Regions from separate parts of the Terribacillus sp. JSM ZJ617 genome, predicted to be linked through region 1. Evidence: riboswitches for the same ligand, from Rfam matches in the RefSeq annotation. Region 1 holds a riboswitch; each other region holds the start of a gene.
What was found. A riboswitch is a leader RNA that binds a small molecule or an ion and turns the genes downstream of it on or off. The one in region 1 is predicted to bind S-adenosylmethionine.
Positions count from the first base shown of each region.

Region 2: it holds a riboswitch for S-adenosylmethionine, as region 1 does, so the genes downstream of both, ACH6C1_RS01955 (methionine ABC transporter ATP-binding protein) here and ACH6C1_RS15600 (hypothetical protein) in region 1, are expected to answer to the same signal.
Region 3: it holds a riboswitch for S-adenosylmethionine, as region 1 does, so the genes downstream of both, ACH6C1_RS13895 (iron-containing alcohol dehydrogenase family protein) here and ACH6C1_RS15600 (hypothetical protein) in region 1, are expected to answer to the same signal.
Region 4: it holds a riboswitch for S-adenosylmethionine, as region 1 does, so the genes downstream of both, ACH6C1_RS10585 (cyclase family protein) here and ACH6C1_RS15600 (hypothetical protein) in region 1, are expected to answer to the same signal.

Region 1 covers NZ_JBISEQ010000005.1:31,339-36,489, forward strand. Annotated here, with positions in the region: gene ACH6C1_RS15580 (amino acid permease) at 1-316, shown strand, start outside; gene ACH6C1_RS15585 (DegV family protein) at 598-1,461, shown strand; gene ACH6C1_RS15590 (hypothetical protein) at 1,556-1,792, opposite strand; gene ACH6C1_RS15595 (transglutaminase-like domain-containing protein) at 1,811-2,419, opposite strand; SAM riboswitch class I at 2,623-2,727, shown strand; gene ACH6C1_RS15600 (hypothetical protein) at 2,808-3,773, shown strand; gene ACH6C1_RS15605 (spore coat protein) at 3,818-4,111, opposite strand; gene ACH6C1_RS15610 (spore coat protein) at 4,130-4,321, opposite strand; gene ACH6C1_RS15615 (cysteine hydrolase family protein) at 4,538-5,095, shown strand.
Region 2 covers NZ_JBISEQ010000001.1:390,884-396,034, reverse strand. Annotated here, with positions in the region: gene ACH6C1_RS01965 (MetQ/NlpA family ABC transporter substrate-binding protein) at 1-788, opposite strand, end outside; gene ACH6C1_RS01960 (methionine ABC transporter permease) at 794-1,456, opposite strand; gene ACH6C1_RS01955 (methionine ABC transporter ATP-binding protein) at 1,447-2,472, opposite strand; SAM riboswitch class I at 2,551-2,662, opposite strand; gene ACH6C1_RS01950 (alpha-galactosidase) at 2,948-5,134, opposite strand.
Region 3 covers NZ_JBISEQ010000004.1:78,000-83,150, forward strand. Annotated here, with positions in the region: gene ACH6C1_RS13880 (metal-dependent hydrolase) at 1-17, shown strand, start outside; gene ACH6C1_RS13885 (MBL fold metallo-hydrolase) at 31-1,161, shown strand; gene ACH6C1_RS13890 (pyridoxal phosphate-dependent aminotransferase) at 1,203-2,381, opposite strand; SAM riboswitch class I at 2,488-2,590, shown strand; gene ACH6C1_RS13895 (iron-containing alcohol dehydrogenase family protein) at 2,665-3,759, shown strand; gene ACH6C1_RS13900 (carbon-nitrogen family hydrolase) at 3,756-4,538, shown strand; gene ACH6C1_RS13905 (DUF3817 domain-containing protein) at 4,633-4,926, shown strand; gene ACH6C1_RS13910 (DUF456 domain-containing protein) at 4,956-5,151, opposite strand, start outside.
Region 4 covers NZ_JBISEQ010000002.1:844,769-849,919, reverse strand. Annotated here, with positions in the region: gene ACH6C1_RS10600 (SGNH/GDSL hydrolase family protein) at 1-278, shown strand, start outside; gene ACH6C1_RS10595 (cell wall hydrolase) at 414-854, shown strand; gene ACH6C1_RS10590 (nuclease-related domain-containing protein) at 992-1,852, shown strand; SAM riboswitch class I at 1,957-2,043, shown strand; gene ACH6C1_RS10585 (cyclase family protein) at 2,129-2,866, shown strand; gene ACH6C1_RS10580 (glycosyl hydrolase family 28-related protein) at 2,941-4,107, shown strand; gene ACH6C1_RS10575 (hypothetical protein) at 4,216-4,563, shown strand; gene ACH6C1_RS10570 (tetratricopeptide repeat protein) at 4,704-5,151, shown strand, end outside.

The DNA.
Region 1 (5,151 bases):
TGCTGTCAGTCATTATCGATTCCGTAAAGCATATATTGCCCAAGGAAATGACATCAAGGATTTACCATACACAGCGAAATTCTATCCGGCAGCGCCGATTCTTGCCTTCGTGCTATGTATCATCGTTATTGTCGGTCAGAGCTTCTCTGCTTTCACAGCAGATGGAATTGAATGGGGCACCTTGATTGCGTCTTATATTGGTATTCCAGTATTCCTGCTTTGCTGGATCATATTTAAAGTGAAAAAGAAAACGAAGGTGCATAAACTGGAGGAAGTCGATTTGACTACTCCGGCACATGAAACAGCACCAGAATAAGAAAAGCTGCCGGGAGACCGGCAGCTTTTTTATTAGCTATATTTAGTTAAAGATGATTGAAAACCATAGGAATTTGGGTATTTTATATGTAGATGAATAGGATTAATATCAAGACAATAAATCATTCCGCGCTCCAAATACCTTCCGAATTTATCCAAAGTAACAGTAAACGGAAATTTGTGATATTTGTATGTATTTTCTTGACTGATTTTATTACTAATTTCCTAATTTTCTTGTTTCTTTATTTGATTTACAAGTTATACTGAATTAGAGGTGAATATATGAAAATTGCAATTGTCACAGATAGTCTTACGAACTTGAGAGAAGAGGATTTACAGAAATATCCTTTTATATATTACGCGCATTTAAATGTTGTCGTAGATGATAAGTCCTATATTGATTTAAAAGAGATTACGAATGATCAGTTATTTCGTTTTATAGATGAGGGAGCTTCTTATTCTTCTTCCCTGCCTTCACCAGAGGTATTTGTAAACCTTTATGAAGAATTATTGGCAAAATACGATGCTATTATCAGCCTACATTGTACAGAAAATGTAAGCGGTACCGTCAATTCCGCCCGTATAGCAAGGGATTCCATCGAAGGTGCAAAAGAAAAAATTACCGTCATCGATACGAATTCGGCTTCTATTGGAGTAGAAAATATCGTCGTTAAAGTGTGTGAGCTCATGGAACAAGGTAAATCGTTTGACGAACTATTAGAGGCAATTGAATATTATCGTACACATGGACAGCTGTACCTTACGATTAATGACCTGACAACGCTAGTACGTACTGGTCGCATTTCGAAAACTGCTTCAAGGATCGGAAACTTATTGCATATTAAACCAATTATCGGTTTTAAGGATGCAAAATTAGAGGTTATGGGTAAGGTTCGTACCAAGAAACGTCTGTTAAAGTGGATGCTGGAAAGATTAAGACATGATATTGAACAATCAGGTAAACAAGTTGTTCGTATTACACATGTAAATTCCATTGACCTTGCCAATGAGTTAAAGCATGCATTGGAGATATGCGGTGATAAAGCAGAAGTATTTATCAGCAATGAAATCAGTTCTGTTATGGCAATCCATTTTGGTCGTGGCGGAGTTGGGGCAAGCTGGATGCCGGCGAATTATTCTGTTTAGCAAACAGCTTGTGATAATAATCAGTAGTATATATAGAACCCTCGAACAATTTAATTGTTCGAGGGTTTAGTTATGCTGTATGAAGTTTTTAGTATTAAGGCTGCTTTTGCGCACTTTTAAAAATAACGAAGCCTATCTTCGTGAAAAGATAAAGTGTAAATATGATAATTAGAGTCCTGCCTATAACATCACCATCGGTCATGTCAAAGCTATTTTGAAATAATAAATGACTATTAAAACAAAGATAAATTGCGATTAAAAGAGGAATAGCAATAAATAAAACAGCAATGACACGTCTGGCTTCCCAACTCATTATAATCATTCCTTCCATATATGATCCTTTTCAATATCATAAAAAATCAGGTAATCGATTCTTATACATATTCAGAGCATTTTTGCTTGTTTCTAAAGTGTGGATTGTCTTTGTATTGGGTGCAGCATAGATAATAGGATAATCTATTTCTCCATATTCTTCATTAATCCGGAATGCTAATTGCTCTTCGTCCAGTGAGAACTCGGATTGTATGCCAGGTTTGTTTCCGCGTGCATCCAAACGGATCCACTTATTTAAGTCTTTGATATAAACTCCATTTAGGGCATGTATGCAATATCCTTTATCAGGTGTATCAAATAGCGTCAATCTTTGGTAGCAAAATCCAGTGGGAACTCCTACTGATCTTAACATGGCAGCGAACAAATTAGATTTTGCATAACAGATACCTTCTTTGTATGTAAGGACTTCTGATGCTCTGCAAGTCACTCGCTTGCTTTGAATATCCCATGAGTGCGCTATACTATCTCGAACATAATGGAATACTGCGCTGACTTTTTCTATTTCGGACATTTGAGATGAAATCAGCTCACTGATCCTCTCTTTGATCAGAGGATGTGAGAAGTCGCTTACATCTGATTCATTCAAGTAATCATTGTAAGAATGTTTCTCTGGTATTGGATTCAAGTATCTCCCTCCCGCAATACATATGTATAAATATACCAATAAAATCAATTAGGTGGTTCATTAATTTTAATTGTGCTAAATCATTCTTATGCCCGCATATTATGGTTCTCTAAAGCAATTTACATTTGTTAATCCGAGTAACCCGATAAGATATATTGACAATCTAATCGTTGTCTGGTAAACTTTCTGAAAACTGTATATGTTTCTTATCCAGAGAGGTGGAGGGATATGGCCCATTGAAACCTCAGCAGCAGGTCTGACAACAGATACTGTGCTAATTCCATCGGTTCATAGCCGGCAGATAAGATGAATAGAGGAAGCCTCTCGACGCATCTTGCACGAGAGGCTTTTGTATTTGTCCCGCTGCCTACAGAAAGGGGAAGGCAACATGTTTGAATTGATTCGGGAACTATCCAAGTACAAAGGGTACAATCAGTCATTTGTTTCACAGATCGTCGATAAGATTACACCATTCGCAGATGAGATGCACTTTGACAGTCGGGGGAATCTTATTGTCCGTAAATATGGAGAAAAGTATTCGCCGAAGATAACCTTGCTCGCTGAGGTAAAGGAAGAGATTTACGTGGTGACGTCGATAACGGAATCGGGCGCGCTTGTAGCGGATGCAAACTATTTCTCGCTCACCTATGCTCAGGGGCAGACTGTACAAGTGGAGACTAAGGATGGATTAGTGCAGGGCGTGATCAAGACAGGTGAAGCAGAGCAGCATGCAGCTCTGATTGACATCGGGGCGAACTCAGAAAATGATGCGCGAGAGATGGGCGTTGAGCCTGGTGATCATGTAACGCTTTTTGATGATTTTCTGTATCTTGGTGACGAAGTGAGCGGAAGAGTCGTCGGGAAAGGGCTGGATAATAAAGTGGCGCCGGCAATTGCAATCAATCTTCTGCAGCAATGGAATACATCTGAAGGAGAAATCACTATCATCTTCTTTCCGATTCATAACAAAAAGCAGCTTACCTATCAGCTCGAAGGAGAAGCAGCCTTTTTTATCGGATCCGTCCCTCGCCAAAGAATTGCGCATAAAAGCCGAGGAGCCATCGAATTAGGAAGCGGCGTTGCGATCAAAGTGGCAGACAAAACAATTCCAATCAATCAGACTTTGAAAAATCAGCTCGTCGATTTAGCCATTGCTCATGACATTCCATTTCAGTTGGAATTCCTATTCAGACATCGTTACAAAAAGATATCCACTAAAATTCCGGTAGGCGTCTTGAATATCCCGATCGAGAATCTTGACCAGACAACACAGGTCGTATCGGTAAAGGATCTTGAGGATACGAATCAGCTGATTCAAACCTATCTATGGAGAAGTAAAGAACTGCAATTTTAATAAAGAAAAACCTCGTACAGCGCCCTGGCTGTACGAGGTTTATTTTATTTCACTAATTCGAGTGACTTCTCGATTTTTTCTTTATCATGTTTCAATTGTTTGTCCACATCATGCGCATAGTACATGTCATTTTTGATCATGTAATCTGCGATTTTGGCGTGATTATCAATTGCTTGATCCAATTGTTTCTTCAAAACCTTTCGTACATCAGGAGATGCAGTTTCTGTCAGTGCAACCGCATAGGTTCTGACAGTGGCTTTAGCTGAAACCAGTAATTCCGTCGCAATTAACTCATCACGCATTTTTCCTGCTGTCTTCAATTTTTCCGTGATACTCATTCCAATCACCTTCCTTTATTAAGATAGGACTTCCTGCAATTCCTTGATTGCTTTCTCTGAACTAGTTACATCATTATCCAGAATCATTCTCAAAGTGTCATCTTCGGCCAGGGATTGTAATGCATAGGATTTCACGAGGCAGCTTTGCTTCAGAGTAAGTACTTCGTGTACTTCCAACGTTTCATGAAGTGCTAATTTATTCTTTGCCATGTTAATCCTCCTCACGTGTTCTATTACACGGTATAGATAACCGGATTGAGCAGACAATAAACATCTTTCGATTGGAAAAAGACACCATTTTACTAGGAAGTAGTGTATACTACAGTTAATTTTCAAGTAGGAGGCGGTTCAGTATGAAACAGACTAAGACAGCATACAAGTCGCAAAGCAGGAGAGTCCTAGCAATCAGCTAAAGGGGAGCTTTTATTGAAGCAAGCATTATTGATTATCGATGCACAGCAAGCACTAATTGAAGGAGGAGCAGGAGAGAGACCTGTTTACCGAAAAGAAAATCTAATAGAGCAAATTAATTTGGTCATCACTAAAGCACAAACGGCAGATGCCGCTATCCTTTTCGTCCGCGATACAGATGTTGCCGAAGGAAAAGGAGCTGGATTCCAGATTCATCCGGATATTCAAGCACCGCCGGAAGCGCCCATCTTTGACAAGCAGGCAACAAATGCATTCTACGGAACAGGATTATTGGAGTTTGTAAAAGATGAAGGATTTACCCATCTTGTTATCATGGGCTGTGAAACCCAGCATTGTATTGACACGGCAGTTCGTACTGCAACTGTACAAGGCATGGATGTAACACTCGTAGCAGATGGTCACTCAACAGCCGGTTCTGATGTTCTGACAGCGGAGCAAATCATCCAGCATCACAATCAGATTCTGCACGGTCACTATAATGTCGACCATTTCTCAGTCGTCCGGCAGGCTGAGGAAGATCTGTTCGTGCCGACACATGATACGTATCGGTAAGGCCATCTACGAATAAAAGAACGAGGCTATGCCTCGTTTCTTTTATTATAGCTATA
Region 2 (5,151 bases), on a different contig from region 1:
CCATTTGTATCATTCTCTACTGCTTCCTTCACGGCTTCATCCTGATACAGCTCAACGATTTTCTGATATGTTTCATTGTCCTCGTCTTTCTTATTAACTGCGAAGACATTTACAAAAGGTGTAATGCTGTCGTCATTGGCATTTTCCAAATAGATTGGATCCTCCTTCGGATCGAGACCTGCCTGACCTGCTATGCCATTATTGATGAAAGATGCTGCTACATCCGGCAAGACACGTGGAGTTTGCTGGGCAACAACAGGTACGATTTCAATGTTCTTCGGATTCTCTACAATTTTGGATGGATCTCCGAACTGGCCAAAGTCATCCGCTAATTTTATAACGCCAGCTGCTTCCAAAGCCCGCAGTGATCTAGCTTGGTTAGATGGATCATCCGGGATAGCAATCTTATCGCCTTCCTTCAGTTCATCAAGGCTTTCGATTTTCTCTGAATAAGCTCCAATTGGGGCAATGACTGTCGAACCGATTGGTACAATAGTATCGCCATTTTCTTTGGCATATTGACTCAGGAAGGCGATATGCTGGAATGAGTTCATGTCGATTTCACCGTTGGCCAACGCTTGGTTTGGCAGTGTATAGTCAGAGAATTCCACAAGTTCGATATTGATGCCCTCTTCCTTCGCCTTTTCCTTCAAAATTGGCCATTGATCCCCATCAGAACCTGTTACACCGATTTTCACTGTTTGGCTGCCATCTGCTGAGCTGCTCCCACACGCTGCAAGGATAAATACAAAGGCTAACGAAACGATTCCAAGTAGAGCTTTTTTCATGTCGATCATCTCCTTAAAATTTTTCTTGAAAGTGTATTGCCGACCCATTGGGCAAGCTGGACAAGCACAATTAAGATAACGACTGTAACAATCATGACGCTCGTATCAAACCGCTGGTAGCCATATGTCATCGCTACATGTCCGAGACCCCCGCCGCCGACCGTTCCTGCCATTGCCGAGAAATCAATCAAACTGATGGTAATGAACGTCAATCCGAGAACGAGCGGACCGAGAGCTTCCGGAATCAAGATGGTAAAGATTATCTGAAGAGGACTGGCTCCCATGGCCTTAGCTGCCTCGATGACACCCGGGTCAATACTGATGAAGTTATTTTCTACAACTCGTGCGATGCTGAATGCAGCTGCGATGCTCATCGGGAAGATCGCGGCCCATGTACCGATGGTCGTGCCAATCACCTCTCTGGTCAGCGGACTGATCGCGACTAGGAATATAATGAAGGGGATCGGGCGGATAATGTTGATCAGGAAGTTGATAATTTGAAAAAGGAACGCATTTTCCAGAATGTTTCCTTTACGGGTTATGAATAGTAGAAGTCCGAGAATGATGCCGAATATAGAACCTATGACCAATGTGACAGCCACCATCAGAATCGTCTGACCAGTCGCCTCGACAATACGCGGCCAAAAAGTTTGCCAATCTACGCCCATGCCACATCCACCTCCTCTATTTGTACGATCTCTTCCAATTCCCTTACAGCACCGGCTGTTTTACCTTCGTCACCGTCAAAGCTGACAAGCAAATTGCCGTAGAATTTTGCCTGGATTTCTTGGACGGAACCATAGACGATATTCACGTCAATATCGTGCTTTCTTGTTACCCGGGATAAGACTGGATCGCTTGCCACCTCTCCTTTGAAAATGATTCTGTACAGCTGCTTCCCGCCTTTTTGCCGCCACTCATCTAATAACGATGGAGATGGGAGATCCTGCTGAACGGAGCGGATAAAACGTTTTGTCGTCTGGTGGACAGGACTTGTGAATGTATCGAATACACCGCCAGTTTCTATAACCTCTCCATCCTCCATAACAGCAACCTTGTCACAGATAGCTTGAATCACATGCATCTCATGCGTGATCAGCAGAATTGTAATACCGAATTCCTTGTTCACCTTTTTAAGTAGACGAAGAATTTCACCTGTTGTATCAGGATCCAGTGCCGAAGTTGCTTCATCACAAATCAGAATATCCGGTGATGTGGCTAATGCTCTGGCAATGCCAACTCGCTGCTTTTGTCCTCCTGACAGCTGTTCCGGATAATCCTTTGCTTTATCCGACAGTCCGACGAAATGGAGAAGTTCATTCACTCTCTCTTTTATTTTAGCTCGCGGCATTTTTGCCAGTTTCAAAGGATAAGCAACATTACCAGCAACAGTCCGCGAGGTTAACAGATTGAAATTTTGAAAGATCATCCCTATCCTGCGGCGTACTTTCCGAACTTCACTAGGACGAAGACTGGCTAAATCCACACCTTGCACTTCCACCGAACCTGCTGTCGGATTTTCCAGTACATTGACAAGCCTGAGCAAGGTACTTTTACCGGCTCCGCTAAAGCCGATAATGCCGAATATCTCTCCTTCCTCGATTGTCAGATTCACATTTCTAACAGCATGCACTTCCCGTTTTCCGATTGTAAATGTCTTTGAAACATCCTTGAAAGTAATCATCATTTTCCTCCCATCAACACAAAAGAGCCCTCTTTTCCTTATCCAGAAAAAGAGGGCTCCACGTATGAAACTTCCTCATTCTCATCTTCCAAACGCTCATGAGCGTTTGCAGGAATTGGCACGGTATTTAATAATAAACCCGTTGCCGAGACGTCATAGGGCCTGATCCCTCGGTCTCTCTGGATAAGAATAAAACAAGTATGCAGTTGTAAGATTTGATTACCATGTTATGGGATTGCAGATTGAAAGTCAATCACTTTTTTAAAATTCTTTTTTCTGGTATTGGATAATCCCTTGCTGTGGCCAGCTTGCGTTAGCTGTTTATGCATTTTAGAAAAAGGGTGCTTCACAGCCTTTCAATCATAATAAGACGCATATTGGCTAGTTTGGAATAGTAGCTAAAGTATACGATAGCCAAGCCTGTTTTCCTATACAGCCTAATAAAAAAGTCGCATCAAAAATGCGACTTTCAATGTTATTCAGCTGTTAGGTGCCAAGTGTAACTCACAAAATCCCCAATAAGGTCTGCAGGTACACGAATACCGCTGTACGCCAGTTCATCACCACTATATATTTCTTCCGTACCATTGATTCTGTAGTTTTTAGCTTCATCCAATCCCTTCATCCGTAAAGAAGCGAGTGGTGCTGCTGGCTCTGCCAGAACACGATAATAGCAGACAAAAGCTTCTGTTTTATCTTCGTTAACAAACATCCAAGCAGTTTCATTGCCTTCAAAAGGACTTTTCAGCCGATAGAATCGACCGAACTGAACAAGTCTGCGAATCTCCTTATAGGTGTTAATCTGCTGCTTGACGACTTCCTTCTCCTCAGGACTAAGCTTTGTGAGGTCCAGCTCGTATCCCAGATTCCCTGCCATCGCGACGTCACCCCGCATCTCCAATGAAGTAAATCGGTGTACTTGATGGTTCGGAACATCGGATACATGGGCACCCATCGAAGCAATGGGATAAAGCAAACTTGTAGTATGCTGAATTTTAAGCCTTGAGACAGCATCTGTATTATCACTTGTCCATGTTTGTGGCATGTAATACAGAATTCCCGGGTCATAGCGGCCGCCGCCGCCTGAGCAGCTTTCAAACAGAATCTGCGGAAAACGGGAAGTGATCTTATCCATCACTTCATAGACTCCGAGAATATGTCGATGTGCCGTTTCCCGCTGACGCTCAGGAGGAAGCAAGGCAGAACCAACCTCAGACAGATGACGGTTCATATCCCATTTCACATAAGTGATTGGGGCACTTTCCAAGATGGCTGCTACTCGCTTAATAATCTCCTCCCGAACGTCCTGTCTTGAAAAATCGAGCACGAGCTGATCACGGCTTTCCGTACGATATCGATCCGGCACATGCAGACACCAGTCAGGATGCTCACGGTACAAATCACTGTCCACCGATACCATTTCCGGCTCGAACCAAAGTCCAAATTGCATATCTAAATCGTTTACACGTTTCGCCACATCTTCAAGTCCATTCGGCAGCTTCGTTTTATCGACAAACCAATCTCCCAATGATGTGGAATCTGAATTCCGTTTTTTGAACCAGCCATCATCCAATACGAAAAGCTCGATTCCTAGCTCACTGCCAGCCTTAGCGATTGCCTCAATTTTATCAGCATCAAAATCAAAATACGTCGCTTCCCAGTTATTAATCAGAATCGGCCGCTCTTTATCTCTGTATTCTCCTCTTACTAGATGCTGCTGATAGAACCCATGCAGCGTTTGCGACATTCCTCCCAAACCATCCGCTGCATAAACAAGCACTGCTTCTGGTGTTTGAAATGTCTCATTGGGTTCCAGCAGCCACGTGAAGTCGAACGGATTGATACCCATTGTCACCCGAGTTGTCGCAAACTGATCGACTTCTGCCTGGGCTAGGAAATTACCGCTATAGACAAGATGAAAACCAAACACTTCCCCTTGATCTTCTGTTGCATGCTTCTCCATCAAGGCGATGAACGGATGCTGCTGATGACTGCTTGCTCCGCGTGTGCTTTCTGTAGACTGTATACCCGCCTGCAAAGCACGCTTTTCAAGATGTCTTTCCTTTCCCCATGCCCCCGGCATGGTAAGCATGTCAAAGTCCGAACGGCGGAAGTCGATACATGCACTGGCAGCCTGTAAGAGCTTTAAATTTTGTTTGCCATTATTACGGAATCGCACAGATCTTGCGACTACATCATACTGACTGAAAATTGTATAAAGCAAGATCACTTCCAAATGAAGTAATTCATCTTCCATTGTAATTTCAAGCGTTTCTGCTCCTTCCTGACCAGCGTATGTTGCAGGAAGCCCTGCCAGCTTCGGCTTACCACTGAAGATACGATGTGATTTATAACGCAAATCAGTCACAGTTGATCCATTTTCCAGCTGGATCTGATAGGCTGGCTTGCGAAAATCCGAATTGCCAAACTGTGGGTATTCCTGCGGCAGAGCATCCAACGTGAAAGTCCTGTCCCGATGATACGGATTCGGAGAAAATGAACGATCTATGTACTGCTGACGATTGCTGTTGCGAAACTGTCGAATCTTCCTACCCCAATACTGATGTGTCAAATAACCATCCCGCTCCAGCTGCATCACATAACTAGTAGATTTCCCCTGCAGATGAAAAATACGTTTCTCTTTATCAAAAATGATTGTCATCGCTTTTTGTTCCCCCT
Region 3 (5,151 bases), on a different contig from region 1:
TCAAAAAAGATTTCTAAAGGAGACGATTGCATGAATCCATTGTACACAGCAGAACTGGCAGAAAAAATAAAAGCGAAAGATAGTGTTCATCTGCTTGATATCCGGCAAGAGTCAGATGTTCAGGATTGGGCGATTGATGCCGACAGCGTCAAACGATATGATATCCCGTTTGCTGTCATCAAAGCAGATCCGAATAAGGCTCGCGAAGCACTGCCAGAACATGATCCTGTCTATGTCATGTGCTATCGGGGCAAATCCGCCCAGACAGCCGTCTCCCTCTTACAAGCAGCTGGAATGGATAATATTGTCCATGTTGTTGGCGGGATGCAAGCTTGGGGAGAAACGATCAGTCCCCGTAAAGTCGGTGATCTCACTTATGGCGGAGAGATATACCAGTTCATGCGTATGGGGAAAGGCTGCCTATCTTATATGGTTGTCTCCAATGGAGAAGCAGCAGTAGTAGATCCCGCCAGGTTTACAGAAGTCTATACCTCCTTCGCATCAGAGAAAGGCTGGACGATCAAACATGTGCTTGATACCCATCTACATGCAGATCATTTGTCTGGCGGACGGAAGCTGGCAGAAGAAACAGGAGCAAATTATTGGTTCCCTGCAGACGATGGAAAAGAAGCGACATTCACATTCTCACCGCTGCAGGACGGTATTACGATCCCATTCGGTAAATCCGAAGAAGGCATGCGCAGCGTTGCCTCACCAGGTCATACAGAAGGAAGCATCAGCTTGGTTGTTGATGACACATTCCTGCTTTCTGGGGATACGCTCTTTACCGAGTCGATTGGCCGTCCGGATTTAGCCGGTCAAGCAGAACAATGGGTACAGGATCTGCACAATACGTTATACGAAAAATTTCCATTATTGTCGCTGGATCTGATTGTCCTTCCATCGCATTTTTCCGAGCTGTCAGAGATCGGAAGTGACGGCACAGTCCAAGCACGCATGGAAGACCTATACAGAAAGAACCCGAGACTGCAGCTTCCGAATGCGGGCGAATTTGCTTCCTCCGTTTTGGGAAGTATTCCTGACCAGCAGCCAAATAGTTATCAGCTGATACGAGAAGCCAATCAAGGGAAAGCGACGTTAGGCAGCGCAGACGAAGCCGATATTGAATCAGGTCCTAATCGCTGCGCAGTAACCAGTTAATAGGAAAAAAAGAGCCAGCTCCCACCGGGACTGGCTCTTTCTTATGCTTTAGAAAAGATACCGAGCTTTTCGATCCGCATCGCTGCTTCCAGTAATCTTTCTTCTGTATCCAATAAACCAGCGCGAACGTACCCTTCTCCATATTCCCCAAAACCATTGCCCGGAGCGACCGCCACATGCGCCTTTTCCAGCAACAGATCAGCGAATTCCTCAGACGTGTAACCATGCGGAACTGGCAGCCAAACGAAGAAGGTTCCTTTGGGCTCCGGAACGTCCCAGCCAATAGCACGTAAATGGCCAATGAAAGCATCTCTTCTGCTCTCATACGTGTGGACAAGCTCCTCCACGCATGTCTGATCCGCTGTCAGTGCATAAGCTGCCGCCTCTTGCATGCCGCCGAACAGACTCACGTAAACATGGTCCTGGATTAAATTGATACTTTCAATAACAGATGCATTACCAACTGCAAAGGCGATGCGCCAGCCTGCCATATTATACGTTTTGGATAGAGTGTACATCTCAATGCCAACTTCCTTGCTGCCTTCGGACTGCAAGAAGCTCTGCGGTTTTTTCCCATCAAACCCAAGTGCACCATAAGCGAAATCATGCAATACACAAATCTTATGTTCCTTCGCCAGTTCCACTGTTTTATCGAAGAACTTCTGATCCGCAGCAGCAGCAGTCGGATTGTTCGGATAGTTCAGGAACATCAGCTTTGCTTCTTCCAAATCACCTGCAGGAATAGCAGTATAATCAGGCAAAAATTCATTTTCTGCGGTTAATGGCATGAGTGATGTCCGCGCTTGGGCAAGTTCGATACCGGACAAATAATCCGGATATCCCGGATCTGGAAGCAGTGCCAAATCACCTGGATTCAATAGACATTGGCTGATTTCCACCAAACCTGTCTTAGAGCCGAACATGATGGCCACTTCTGTTGCGGGATCTAGTTTCACACCGTATTCCCGATCATAAAAGTCACAGACTGCCTGTTTTAGAAAATCAAAGCCTCTGAAAGGTGAATATTTATGATAAGCCGGATTATCGGAGGCTTCCTTCAATTTCTCTACGATATGCTGCGGCGTCGGCAGATCAGGGTTTCCCTGTCCGAGCTTGATGATATCGTGCCCCTCCTGCTCCAGCAACCCTACTTTATGTACTAAGCCGGCAAAAAACTGTTCCGGCAAACGTTTCAATGCATCCGAAAACGGAAAATCCATCTTACTCACTCTCCTGTTGTCTCCCACATTCTATTCTGACTATTACCAATCTTGACAGTCTTGGAAATAGAATGCGATAATGAACAAATCATACATGAATCACACACTCTTATCAAGAGAAGGCGGAGGGAATTGGCCCTATGAAGCCCGGCAACCGGTGCTATTTGCACACGGTGCTAATCCAACAGCTAGACGCTGAGGGATAAGGGGACGAGACACACGCCATTCCTCTTCCATATTCGTCTGGAAGAGTTTTTTTATGTAAAATCAATGAGGTGACAACATGACCATCAACATAAAAGGCGCTCCGAATTATTACGCCTGCGAGGATAATATACTACAAAGCCTTCCGGCAAGACTTAAAGAATTGAACTGGACCAATGGATTGCTTATCCACGGAGATGCTTCCTGGAAAGCGGCTTCCCCATTTCTGGATCCAATCGATTTGCCAGTGAAACGAGTAGGCTATAACGGCCAGTGCACACATGCGGAAGCAGCCAGATTAGCAGATATCGCAAAGGACGAAGCTGCTCAATTCATAATCGGTGTCGGAGGCGGAAAAGTGTTGGATACTGCCAAAGCTGCTGCCAATGATGCAGGATTGCCGGTCATCCTGATTCCAACGATTGTCTCAAACTGCTCCCCCTGGGCTTCACTTAGCGTTTTCTATGATGAAGCAGGTAATTTCGTCGAATATACAGTGTTTCCGCGCAGTGCATTTATGCTGCTAGTCGAGCCGAAGCTGCTACTAACGACACCTGTACCCTATCTGATTGCCGGCATTGGCGATACATTGGCTAAATGGTACGAAGCGGATGCACTTACCGAACACATGTCGGATCAGCCGCTTGCAGTCCAAATATCCCGCAACGCAGCTAGGTTGTGCCGGGATATCCTTATAGCGGAGGGAGATGCTGCTATTTGTTCTTTGCAAAACAAGCATGCTGACAGTGCATTTCTCCGCGTTGCAGAAACGATCATCATGGCTGGCGGAATGGTTGGCGGTTTCGGTGATGAATATGGCCGTATTGCTGGTGCTCATTCCATTCACAACGGATTGACAAGACTTCCAGAAACGCACGAGCAGCTGCACGGCAATAAAGTCGCTTATGGTATTCTTGTTCAGCTTGCACTGGAAGAAAAATTCGAAGAAATCCTCACATTGCTCCCTATCTATCAAAAGCTCGGATTACCAACTGTACTTAAAGAGCTTGGCGTAAAAGAAGAGGTGGACAAAGCGATGAAAATTGCAGCAGACGGCGCTGTCGTTCCAGGGGAATCCATTCATTTCATGCATGTTTCCGATTCAGATCAGGTGGTGGACGCCATGCGAAGTGTCGAGAGATTCGTTGCGGCAAATAAGGGAGTGACACAATGAAACTTGCTTTAATTCAGCATGATATCGTTTTTGGTGACCCGGAAGCCAACTACAGCAAAGTGGAAGCATTAATAACAGAAGCACAGGAAAATGCGGATGTTCTCGTGCTGCCTGAGCTTTGGACAACTGGCTATGACCTGACAAGGCTTGATAACATTAGTGATGCAGAGGGAGAAACGACGAAACGCTTCATCAGCAGACTAGCTAAGACACATCAAAAATACATCGTCGCTGGTTCCATCGCCAAGCAGACCGAAGCAGGTGTCTTTAATACGATGCTTGTCTTCGGACCAGCTGGTGAGCTGCTACATGAATATGATAAAGCGCACTTATTCCGGTTGATGGATGAAGAGAAGTTTCTGACCCAAGGCGACAAATCCGCCTCCTTTTCCATAGGAAATAAGCGAGCAGCTGGTGTCATCTGCTATGACATCCGTTTTCCTGAATTCATCCGTACGCATATGATTCACGATCAGCAAGTGCTATTCGTCGTTGCGGAGTGGCCGAAGCCGCGACTCGATCACTGGCGGGCGCTTCTGCTCAGCAGAGCAATCGAGAACCAATGCTACGTCGTTGCTTGCAATCGTGCAGGAAGTGATCCAGCTAATGAATTTGCAGGACACAGCTTGATCATCGGGCCATGGGGCGAAATCATTGCTGAAGCTGGAGAGGAAGCAACCATTCTTTATGGTGAAGCAGATCTTGATCAAGTGGATGACGTGCGCAGCCGCATCCCTGTGTTTCAGGACAGACGTCCTTCCATCTATGATGTGAAATGATATTTTGACAATGTTATGACAAGTTCTCCCGAGGAGTGGTAAATAGGGGCAAGCTTGCTTATACTATTTATAAATAGTTTTTGGGAGGGCTTTCATGCAAGCGACATTGAAATGGTTCCGTATCATCGGATTTCTCGAAGGGACTTCCTTGCTTTTGTTATTGTTCATGGCAATGCCTTTAAAATACATGATGGATATACCGATCTTCGTCACCTACATAGGTGCCATCCACGGCGGTTTGTTCGTTCTGTATGTCGTATGGACCGGATACACTACCCTGAAAGTCCGCTGGGGCTTGAAATGGGCAATTTTAGCCTTGCTAGCATCTGTCATTCCATTCGGATATTACATCTTCGATATGAGACTGCAAAAAACAGAATACGCATAAGAAAAAGCGAGCAGAATGCTCGCTTTTTCTTATACAAAGGCTGCTATAAAGAACCACACAATCATGATCAATTGAATGATAATCTTAGCAATCGAGCCGCCAAGGAAGCCCAGCAATGAACCGATAGAAGAGTAGATAGCTTCCTTCGGTGTTCTTTTTTGAACCAGCTCTGTCACAAGCACTGCTACAAACGGCACGACAATGATGCCAAAAGGCGGGATAATA
Region 4 (5,151 bases), on a different contig from region 1:
CTGAAACAAAACATACTGGTGCGGAGCTCTACCTTATGGAGCCGACCATTATCGAGGAAAATAATGAATCAAAAGGAAATCAAATGTTGATTCCTTATGTAGAAATTGTAAGGGAATTGGCTGCAAAGTATGGCGCGAGACTCGTCCCGACTCATACCGCCTTTTTGCAAACGGCGCAAACGGATTTGACAACAGACGGTGTGCATATGACGGACGCCGGTAATAGACTGATGGCTGATACGTGGCTGGAAGCCTATTTTGCAGCAGAACATAATTGATTTTATCTGGTCCTATAGAAAACACTGGTGTGGAATGGGAGAAAAAATGAATTTTCCACACATATGACTAAGCCCTCCTCTAATACAATGACATGAAAGCGGGTCTTTTTCATACGCTGTATGTGGGGTGATAACATGGCGAGAGTACAATACAATAGTTCGGACATTGATTTGATGGCTAGAATGATGCGTGCAGAAGCCGAAGGGGAAGGGCAGCTGGGAATGCTGTTTGTAGGGAATGTCATTGTAAATCGTGCTGTAGCTGATTGTTTGGATTTTGCAGATGTAAGATCGATTAACGATGTTATTTTCCAAATACAAGGCGGGAATTACTCATTTGAGGCTGTTCAGAAAGGAAATGTGTTTTACCAGCGAGCACGTGAGCAGGAAAGAAGATTGGCAGAAAGGAATCTGAAATCCTGGAGACAACAGCCTGCTGCGTACGCGCTTTGGTATTTTAACCCGTATGCACCATGCCCTCCGACATGGTACGGTCAGCCTTTTGCGGGTCAATTTAAAGACCATTGTTTTTATGAGCCGCAGGCTGGGACGTGTGACAGTGTTTATATGGGTTAACATGAATTGTGAAAAAGGGAATAACCTTATTATAAGGTGTTCCTTTTTTATTTATCTAATTTAATACATATTATTACATTTAAACTATGGTAAGGTTATCCTATTATATTATATTTTTTACAACTGCAGATTTGAATGTGGTAATTGAAAAGAGGCTGATTAAACTGTTTCAAAAGTTGTTTGGTAAAAAATCTAAGTCACAGAAATCAAATGTAAAATCGGAAAAACCTAAAACAGAATCAAAAGCAAAGAAACCTAAAATAAATTCAACCAGAATTGGCGAACTTGGAGAGTACAAAATCAATATACAGCTTGATCAGCTTCCTAAGGACAGCCGTTATTTAAGTGACGTATTAATCCTTAATTCTCGTGCTAAATCAGGATATTCACAAATTGATCACTTCATTTTTACCTCTAGGGCGATATTTGTAGTTGAAACAAAAAATTACGCCGGAACAATATATGGTGATCGAAATAGAGAAAAGTGGAGTGTGAATGGAAAGTTTCCGATGATGAATCCTTTTCATCAAAATTATGGACATGTCCAAGCACTAAAATCGATTCTATCACTAGAAGAGGACACGAATATTGTTTCCATTGTCTCATTTACTAGAAGATGTACGTTTAAAGTGAATGAAGAACTGAGAAAAGTTCAATCGAATGATCTCATCGTTTATGATACGGAATTATCGGAGTACATAAACAGAAAAATGAATGTTTTAAGAGTACAGAGCAATTCTCCTATATTCTCTGATGAAGATATTTCACGTATGCACAGTATATTAAGTGAAAAGAACATAAAGGATCCTAATATTAGAAAAGAGCATATTGAAGCGTTGAAACAGAAGAAACATAAAGAGACATCTGCTGTACAGTCTACCAATGCCAAATGTTACATCTGTAATGTCGCAGTCTCTAAAAAGGTAGAGTCCTTCTGTAAGGCTAATCACAATCGATTTAGCGGGAATGTCTATTGTTATGAACATCAAAGAGGATAGTGGGCTCGAGCAATGATAGCAGTCGCCAAATATATAACTAGCTATAGTTAATTTTCTTGAACTGTTAAGCGGTTTTACTATATAGTATTAGTTAACAGAATATTCTCTTATCAAGAGAGGCGGAGGGACTGGCCCAATGAAGCTTCAGCAACAGACTATATGTACTGTGCTAATTCCAGACTAGATAAGAATCGGACTACATAATGTAGCAAACCTCTTCTTATTTAGGAGAGGTTTTTTGTGTTCTCTTAAACTAATTATATGAGGTGAGAGTTTATGTCAAACGAATTGAGTAAAGCGTTGGAAGTATTAAGAGAAAAGAAGTGGGTGGATCTGACGCATACATTTGGTCCTGAGTCTCCGCATTTCTCGGCATTCAATTCTGCAATGTTCGAAACACTATTCTCCCATGAAGATGGCTTCTTCGCCCAGAGCTTTACTTTTCCGGGACAATACGGTACGCATCTGGATGCACCGATCCACTTTGTGCGGGATACACGATATTTAGAAGAACTCGATCTGAAAGAATTGGTATTACCGCTTGTTGTAATTGATAAATCCAAAGAAGCTGCTGCAAATCATGACTATTCACTGTCTGTGGATGATATTCTGACGTTTGAATCAGAATATGGCAAGATTGAGCCTGGCACGTTTGTTGCTTTACGCACGGACTGGAGCAAGCGCTGGCCAAATCAGCAACAGATGGATAATAAAGATGAACAGGGAAACAGTCATTCCCCTGGCTGGTCACTGGATAGTCTGAAATTCCTGTATGAAGAACGTAATATCAAAGCGGTAGGACATGAGACATTTGATACGGATGCAGCAGTCGATTTTCAGAAAAACGGTGCGTTGCTTGGTGAATATTATGTGCTGGAACAGGATTCCTATCAAGTGGAGCTGCTGACGAACTTGGATCAGCTGCCAGAAAAAGGTGCGTTCATCTTTAATATCGTTCCGAAAGCAGGAAAAGCGTCAGGATTTCCTGTTCGTTCATTTGCGGTCTTGCCATAAAGTTGCTCTCCATATGATTAAGCCGTTTCCAATTCGGTTAATGGATAAAATACTCACGAAATGGAGGCGGCAGGATGGATAAGGAACAAAAGTTACCAGCTGTTTTCAGTCAACTGGCAGAAAAGCTTCGAGACATAAGCCGAACAAGCAATCATTTAGATGAATTGTTAAAGTCAGCTTATACAGTAGTAGCAACCGATCACCCGCTGGTCAGAGCGGATGGAAGACATGATGATGCAAAAGGTATTCAGCAGCTGTTGAACTTGGCTGATCGAAAGAAGGGCATACATATTGTCTTTCCGCCAGGACTTTACACACTGCGACGTCCTTTACGTCTCAAGCCAAACACGTTCTTTGAGGCGGATGATAATTCTATATTCCGAAAAAAGCATCATGGACCGATGCTGCTAAATTTACGCAGGCGGAATCGAATGCGTTCTTATAGCGGCAATGGCAATCTGATCATTCGAGGCGGAACGTGGGATGCAAACTACCCAGCCTACCGTGGAGGCACTAGCTTTGTGCTGGCGCATGCGGAGAATGTGATTATCGAACAGCTGCGGCTGGTGGAACATGGCGGAGGGCATGCAATCGAATTGAATGCTGTACGTAATATCGAAGTGCGCCATTGTCAGTTCCTCGGCTATGATGACCGTGGGGGAAAGCGCACATACAGTGAAGCAATTCAGCTTGATTTAGCTAAAGCACGCAGGGTTTTCCCGTGGGGAGGATCTGTGTTCGACCACACAACATGTCAGGATATTTGGGTTCATCACAATAGTTTTGGGCCGTCTGAGACAAAAGGAAGCTGGGGAAGGGCTATTGGATCACACTCTGCAACAGCAGACAGATGGCATGAACGTATTTTCGTGACAGACAATGTAATGAAGGAAACGCTCCAATGGGCTGTCCGTGCTTATTCATGGCGGAATGTTGTTCTTTACAATAATCGAATAGAATCATGTGGTGGTGGGATTGCTATTCATCCAAATCATGTAGACGGCAGAAATGACACGGACAGCAAGAACCGTCCTACTGGGCGCAGCAACCCTATCAAGAATTTCCTGGTCATACAGAACACCATCTGCGGCGGCGGAAATTATGCCTCAGCGATAAGGCTGAAAGGTGATGAGCAGTCACCTATAACTGGTGCATACCTGCGTGGTAATCATGTGGAATCTTATCCCGGAAGAGGGGTTCTTGTTACAGGTACAGCGGACGAACAGAGCCGCTCCTTCTAGGCAGTCACCTCGATTATAATAGTTAATTAAATGTAAGTTTTCTGTATATTATGGAGAAAATATGCATATGGGAGTCGATACATGCTACACTTTTGTTGGAGGTGGCCTATGTATTTAGATGAGACGAAACGTTATCGGTTTATTGGATCCGTTCCTTTCGGGAAATACTTCATGGTCCGCATCTATGACCTGGAACTGCAGCAGGAATATACATTATCTGATCGGCTTCTGAGTCAATATACAGATAAGCCCTTGAAGGAATTTTACCTTCAGATCAAGCGTAATATCTATGACCAGGAAGGTGATGAAAGTGGTACGGCCTCTGAGCTGGGTGATATGCAGCAGCGGTTGTTTGATTTTCTCGATGAAGTAGAGGAAGACGATGCTACACCTCTCCGCATGGACAATGTTATACCCTTCAGAAGACCTCGGTCTGAGGATCCCCAAGAAAAGTAGGGAATAGTATTAAGAGGCTGTGGATGCACGGATTCACAGCTTTTTGCCATTTTTAAGTTGCAATCTGCGTTTTCTTTGTTACATTTAAGGGTATAGCTGTTATTGGGTCTCTAACTGAAAATCTAATGAGGATGTTGCCGATGGATAAAGAGAATAATGTTGTCCTGTTCCCGGGTCTGAAGACGCGGCTGGAGCGGGAAGGGATGAAGGAGCTGCAGGAGAAGAATTATACCGATGCAATTGGGAAGTTTGAACAGCTTCTCGATTATGGTTACCGTCAGCCGGAAATTCTGACTGGGCGCCTGATATGTTTAATGGAGCTGGGCAGACATGAAGAGGCGGAAGAGATGTCCTTGCAGCTGCTGGCTGCCAGGGATAAGGATTACCTGCAATACTTACATATTCATTTGACACTGCTGTTCCAGCTTGGGCGCTACGACGAAGTAGTGGAGCTGCTGGACGAGGTGTATGCAACAGAGAAAATACCGGCACCGCTTAAGACATCGTTTGACCAGCTGCAGAAGGTAAGCCGTAAAATGGCAGAAGATAAGAATCAAACGACTGCAGATCAGCTTATACATAATTTCG